2 linked regions of the Simiduia agarivorans SA1 = DSM 21679 genome follow. The protein of the gene in region 1 interacts with the protein of each later gene in a pairwise test. Links are inferred from orthologs where the notes say so. Each region holds a gene or a part of one and is shown on either strand. Other genes may lie near its edges. The genes, in order: gyrB and gyrA.

The links.
Region 2: the proteins of gyrB (region 1) and gyrA interact in binary tests that used the Escherichia coli proteins (3 or more experiments, as listed by UniProt). The link is inferred for Simiduia agarivorans SA1 = DSM 21679 from one-to-one orthologs.

The regions. Positions count from the first base shown.
Region 1 is NC_018868.3:2,741,994-2,745,377, forward strand. The notes cover bases 324-3,384. They hold gyrB (DNA topoisomerase (ATP-hydrolyzing) subunit B), read right to left. Parts: upstream 3,031-3,384; coding sequence 616-3,030; downstream 324-615. Other genes in these bases: M5M_RS12190 (lysophospholipid acyltransferase family protein), read left to right, coding at 324-557; recF (DNA replication/repair protein RecF), read right to left, coding at 3,046-3,384. Outside these bases: more of M5M_RS12190, read left to right, coding at 1-323. UniProt on the Escherichia coli protein: DNA gyrase negatively supercoils closed circular double-stranded DNA in an ATP-dependent manner to maintain chromosomes in an underwound state.
Region 2 is NC_018868.3:557,974-561,447, forward strand. Bases 164-3,314 are described here. They hold gyrA (DNA gyrase subunit A), read left to right. Parts: upstream 164-533; coding sequence 534-3,095; downstream 3,096-3,314. Other genes in these bases: M5M_RS02510 (TRZ/ATZ family hydrolase), read right to left, coding at 164-262; pheA (prephenate dehydratase), read left to right, coding at 3,121-3,314. Also shown: more of M5M_RS02510, read right to left, coding at 1-163; more of pheA, read left to right, coding at 3,315-3,474. UniProt on the Escherichia coli protein: A type II topoisomerase that negatively supercoils closed circular double-stranded (ds) DNA in an ATP-dependent manner to maintain chromosomes in an underwound state.

The sequences.
Region 1 (3,384 bases):
AAATCACCTGCGGAGCGACCTATGAAATCCGCGGTCGGGAAAACCTTCCCAGCGGTCCGAGCGTGGTGTTGTCCAACCACCAGTCAGCCTGGGAAACCCTGGCATTGCAGTACTTGTTCAGCCCGGCTTCAACGGTACTGAAACGGGAGTTGTTAAACATCCCGGTATTCGGTTGGGGATTGAGGGCCATGGAACCCATCGCGATTGATCGCAGCAACCCCAGAGAAGCCTTAAAAGCGGTGAAGGAGCAAGGGCAGGCCCGCCTCGCCAGCGGTAATCATGTGTTGATCTTCCCTGAGGGCACACGCAAAGCACCCGGTGAGTTGGGCAGCTTTGCCCGCTCCGGCGCCGATATTGCCTGCGCGGCCGGCGTGCCCATCGTACCGGTTGCACACAACGCCGGCACCGTTTGGCCCACCCGTCAGTGGAAAAAGCGCCCAGGGCATGTGGTATTGAGTATTGGTCCAAGCCTTCAGACCGAGGGAAACAACAGCAAACAGGTCACAGAACAAGCCCGTCAGTGGATCGAACAAGAACTGCATCGCATTGCCGGTTAAGCATTGTAGGTAATAAAAAAGGCGGTCTTTAGACCGCCTTTTTTATTACCGGATGTTTTTACACATCCAGATTTTCCACGCTCAGGGCGTTGGTCTCAATGAAATCACGCCGGGGTTCTACCTGATCCCCCATCAAACAGGTAAAGATCTGGTCAGCAGCCACCGCATCTTCGATGGTAACCCGCAGCATGCGACGGCTTTCCGGATCCATGGTGGTTTCCCACAATTGACCAGGGTTCATTTCACCCAGGCCTTTGTAGCGCTGAATGTTGTATCCACGACGGGATTCGCCCATCAGCCATTCCAGGGCTGCCTTGAAGCTTTGGGTGGCAAAGGTACGTTCGCCACGCTTGATGAAACCGGTAGGCTCCAGCAATCCATTGAGCTTGTCACCCAGAGCAACCATAGCAGCGTACTCGCGCCCACCCAGAAAATCCTGACCAAGGGTGTAGTCAGTTGGCACACCATGGGCGATCACTTCGATACAGGGTTCATAAATATGGCGTTCGCCGTTTTCCAGTGCTTTGACCTGGAAACGGTGCGTGCCGGTAGCCACATTCGCGAGTCGGGCATTGAGCTGGTCACACCAGGCGGCTACCGAGCCTTCATCCGTTAATGTCGCCGTATCAATGCCTTGCAGGTATACCAGCGATTCGAGTACTTCTGCCGGGTATACCCGCGACAGGCGATCAATCATGCGCATGACGCGACGGTATTCTTCCACCAGAGCACCCAGCGCTTCGCCTGAAATACCAGGCGCTTCGGCATTTACATGCAAAGAGGCATTTTCAAGGGCCGCTTGCGTGAGATAGGCGGTAAGTGCTTCATCGTCCTTCAGGTACTGTTCCTGCTTGCCCTTGCTGATCTTATACAGCGGCGGTTGGGCAATGAAAATGTGCCCACGTTCCACCAGCTCACGCATTTGACGGAAGAAAAAGGTCAATAACAGGGTCCGGATATGGGAACCATCCACGTCCGCATCCGTCATGATAATAATGGAATGGTAACGCAGCTTTTCCGGGTTAAATTCTTCCTTGCCAATGCCACAGCCAAGCGCCGTGATCAGGGTGCCCACCTCTGCAGACGAGAGCATTTTGTCGAACCGGGCCTTTTCAACGTTCAGGATTTTACCTTTCAAAGGCAAAATAGCCTGCGTGCGGCGGTCCCTGCCCTGCTTGGCGGATCCACCGGCGGAATCACCCTCCACCAGGTAGATTTCAGATAATGCCGGGTCTTTTTCCTGACAATCTGCCAGCTTACCGGGCAAACCGGCAATATCCAGCGCACCTTTACGGCGGGTCATTTCACGGGCTTTACGGGCCGCCTCACGGGCACGGGCCGCTTCGATCATCTTGGTCACCACGGCTTTGGCATCACCGGGGTTTTCTAACAAGTAGTCCGTAAATGCCTGGCCCATCTCCTGCTCCACGGCGGTTTTCACCTCAGAGGAAACCAATTTGTCTTTGGTTTGTGAGGAGAACTTCGGATCCGGTACCTTGACTGAAATGATCGCGGTTAAACCTTCGCGGGCGTCGTCACCGGTGGTGGCAACCTTGGCATTTTTGCCCAGACCTTCCTTCTCGATATAGGTATTCAGGCCGCGCGTCAGTGCAGCGCGGAAGCCTGCCAGGTGAGTACCGCCATCCCGCTGAGGGATATTATTGGTATAGCAATAAATATTCTCCTGGAAGCTGTCGTTCCACTGGAGTGCCACCTCAACGCCTATACCATCTTCGCGCTGGGTATTGAAATGCATGGTTTTATTAATAGACGTCTTATTGACGTTCAGGTATTCCACAAAAGCATGCAGACCGCCCGCATACTCGTAGACCTCTTCCTTACCGGTGCGCTCGTCTTTCAGTACGATACGCACGCCTGAATTCAGGAAAGACAGTTCACGCAGACGTTTGGCCAGGTAATCGTAATGGAATTCTATGTTGGTGAAGGTGTTCGCCGATGGCTTGAAGTAAACCTGCGTACCGGTAGTCGCCGCGTCGCCAACCACCGTCAATGGGCCCTGTGGCACGCCATGATGGTAGATCTGCTCATGGATCTTTCCACCACGGCGAATGGTCAGTTTCAGCTCTTCGGACAAGGCATTTACTACCGAAACACCCACACCGTGAAGTCCGCCAGACACCTTATAGGTGTTGTCATCGAACTTGCCGCCAGCATGCAACACGGTCATGATCACTTCCGCTGCTGAAACGCCTTCCTCGTGCATTTCAGTAGGGATACCACGGCCATTATCGGATACAGAAATGGATTCGTTAGGGTGAATGACGACGCGGATTTCGGAGCAGTAGCCTGCCAGCGCTTCATCAATGGAGTTATCCACCACCTCGAACACCATATGGTGCAAGCCGGTGCCATCGTCCGTGTCGCCGATATACATGCCAGGACGCTTACGAACGGCATCCAGGCCTTTCAGGACCTTAATACTGGACGAATCATAGTTCTTCTGTTCGGACATTCAGGTCACTCCAAATCAACCATTATTTTGTTCTAATTTGCTTATCACACCTTGTTCCACGTGGAACAAGTCGAAGGAAACGCCCAAGGCCTGCCAGGCGCCCGTCAATTGCCCAGGGTCTATGCCGGTCACAAATATCTGGGCATCCAACGCTAACAGCCACTGCGCAAGCAGTTGCCTATGTTCTTCATCTAGTTCCGCTGGCAGATCATCCAACAGGTATACACAGGTTCTGTGTGTCGTCTGCTGAAATACCTGGCCAGCGCTGATTTTTAGTGCACAGGCCAGTATTTTTTGCTGACCACGAGAAAGAAACTCTTCTGCAGGCGCCCTGTTCAAGCGTATTCTCAAATC
Region 2 (3,474 bases), 2.2 Mb from region 1 along the record:
GGTCGTCGGCGTAGCCCCGCAATAGCGTCATGGCCGCATGACCGTGCGCGTTAATAAAGCCAGGGGTGACCAGGTGATGATCCAGGTGGTGCTCAGTCTCTGCCAGGTATTGTCGGGTCGCCTGCGTTTGGCTGGTTATGTCCACGATTTTTCCGTCAGAGATCACCAGAGCGCAGTCACTGAGTACGCGACCCTCTGGTGCCGCCGGTGCTATCCACTTCGCATTGATCACCAGATCGACGGTTTGTTTGCCTGAATTCATGGAATTTCTCACCCTCTATTCTGGTTGCTTTTTGACCAGTTCGTGTGCCGCTCGGGCTCCGGTCGGGCAGTATACCTAGGATGTTCGCTCAGCATCAGGGGCAGTGCCTATGTAATTGAATTTATGGTAGTATCCGGCGATTGTGCGGGCTGTAAAGCCGCGCCTGACTCTGCCAGCGCAGAGGTGCTCGAAAAACCACCTTTGCAGCCTACTTTTTGAGCTGCGCGGGGTTGCAGGGCTAAGACCAACAAGCAAAGGATAAAGAGCCTCCATGGGTGAAATAGCGAAAGAAATATCACCAGTCAATATCGAAGACGAACTCAAGCAGTCATACCTCGACTATGCCATGAGCGTCATCGTTGGCCGTGCACTGCCCGATGTGCGCGATGGCCTTAAACCTGTGCACCGGCGCGTGCTGTTCGCTATGAGCGAGCTCAATAACGATTGGAACAAACCTTACAAGAAGTCGGCCCGTGTTGTCGGTGACGTGATCGGTAAATACCATCCTCACGGCGACTCTGCTGTGTACGATACGATTGTGCGGATGGCTCAACCATTCAGTCTGCGTTACATGCTGGTAGACGGCCAGGGTAACTTCGGTTCCATTGACGGCGATTCCGCAGCCGCCATGCGATACACCGAAATCCGCATGGCCAAAATTGCCCACGATTTACTGGCTGATCTCGATAAAGAGACGGTTGATTACGTCCCTAACTACGACGGTACCGAGCAAATACCCGCGGTACTGCCCACACGCATTCCGAATCTGTTGGTCAATGGCTCTTCCGGTATTGCGGTGGGTATGGCGACCAATATCCCGCCCCACAACCTGACCGAGGTGGTCAAGGGCTGTCTGGCGTTGATTGACAATGCCGATATCACCATCGACGAGCTGATGGAGTACATTCCGGGGCCGGATTTCCCCACGGCGGCCATCATTAACGGCCGTGCGGGTATTATCGAAGCCTATAAAACCGGACGTGGTCGTATTTATATCCGCGCCCGCGCGGAAGTGGAAGTGGATGCAAAAACCAGCCGCGAGCGCATTGTCATTTCAGAAATTCCCTATCAGGTGAACAAAGCCCGCCTGATTGAAAAGATCGCGGAACTGGTAAAAGAAAAGAAAATCGAAGGCATCAGTGAGCTGCGCGACGAGTCCGACAAAGACGGTTTGCGCGTGGTGATTGAACTGAAGCGGGGTGAGGTGGGCGACGTTATTCTCAATAACCTCTACGCTCAGACCCAGCTGGAAAACGTTTTCGGTATCAATATCGTCGCCTTGGTTGACGGTCAGCCGCGCATCCTGAACCTGAAAGAGATGCTCGAGTATTTTGTTCGCCACCGGCGCGAAGTGGTGACCCGGCGTACGGTCTATCTGCTGCGTAAAGCGCGCGAGCGCGGCCATATTCTGGAAGGCCTGGCGGTGGCCATCGCCAACATTGATCCTGTGATCGAGCTGATCAAGGCTTCTGCGACACCGGCGGATGCAAAAGATGCCTTGCTCGCCCGTGGCTGGGAGTCTGGCACCATCAGTCAGTTCCTCGAGCGAGCGGGCAGCGATGCTTGTCGCCCGGACGGTTTACCGGAACAGTTCGGCATGCGCGACGGTCGTTATTATCTGTCGCCCGAGCAGGCTCAGGCCATTCTGGAATTGCGCCTGCACCGCCTCACCGGCATGGAGCACGACAAGCTGTTGGCGGAGTATCAGGAAAAACTCAACCAGATCGCTGAATACCTGGAAATTCTCGGGTCTTCCGTCCGCTTGATGGAAGTGATTCGCGGCGAATTAGAACAGGTACTGGTGGATTTTGGTGATGAGCGCCGGTCGGAAATCGTCACGTCACGTCGCGACCTGACCATTGAGGATCTGATCACAGAAGAAGATCGTGTGGTAACCATCTCCCACGGTGGCTACGCAAAAAGTCAGCCGCTGACCGACTACCAGGCGCAGCGCCGGGGCGGGCAGGGCAAGTCTGCCACTGCCGTAAAAGACGAAGATTTCGTTGAGCATTTGTTGATTGCCAATACCCACACCACCATATTGCTGTTTACCAATGCCGGTAAGGTGTACTGGTTAAAAGTCTATGAAATTCCATTGGCGGGTCGCCAGTCACGTGGTCGTCCAGTGGTTAACTTGCTGCCACTGGCTGAAGGTGAGCGGGTGACATCGATTCTGCCTGTTGATGAATACGACGACGATCATTTTATCTTCATGGCCACGGCTAACGGCACAGTCAAGAAAACGGCGTTAACCCAATTCTCCCGTCCCCGCAGTGTCGGTCTGAAAGCGATTGAGCTCGATGAAGGGGATCAGTTGGTAGAGACGGCCATTACCGATGGTAAGCAAACCATTATCCTGTTTGCTTCTACTGGCAAAGCCGCTCGTTTTGCCGAAGACGATGTACGTTCGATGGGCCGCGTTTCCCGCGGTGTGCGCGGCATCCGTATGCCCGAAGGTGCAACCGTAGTGGGTATGGTTGTGCCGCAAGAGAATGGCTACGTGTTGACTGTCAGTGAAAATGGCTACGGTAAGCGTACTCAGGTAGATGAGTTCCCGACCAAGGGGCGTGGTTCGCAAGGCGTGATCGCAATGGCAAGTTCTGAGCGCAATGGCGCGCTGGTCGGCGCTGTTCAGGTCATGGACGGTGAAGAAATTATGCTCATTTCCGATTTGGGCACGCTGGTGCGCACGCGGGTTGATGAGGTGTCGGTACTGAGCCGGAACACCCAGGGTGTTCGCCTGATTAAAGTCAAAGACGGCGAACAATTGGTAGGAGTCGAGCGCATTGCGGAGTCTGAAGAAGACGAACCGGAAGAAGGCGGCGAAGAGTAAGCCCGTTAAAATAAAGAACATTTGTATGAGTCACGATCCACAATCGGAAACGAAACAGAATCTGATCGCGCTGCGCGACCGGATAGACACTATCGATGAACAAATCGGCGAGTTGATCAGCGAGCGCGCCCGCTGTGCCCAGGAAGTTGCTGAGGTCAAAAAAGCCGCTGGCGAGCCGCAGGTGACGTTTTACCGGCCAGAGCGCGAGGCGCAAGTGTTGCGGCGTGCCATGGAGCGCAATAAAGGTCCGCTTAACGATGAGGAAATGGCGCGGCTTTTCCGGGAGATAATGTCTGCCTGCTTGGCCCTGGAAGAGCCCATCAAAGTGGCGTTCCTCGGCCCGGAGGGCACGTTCACTCAACAAGCGGCAATCAAGCAC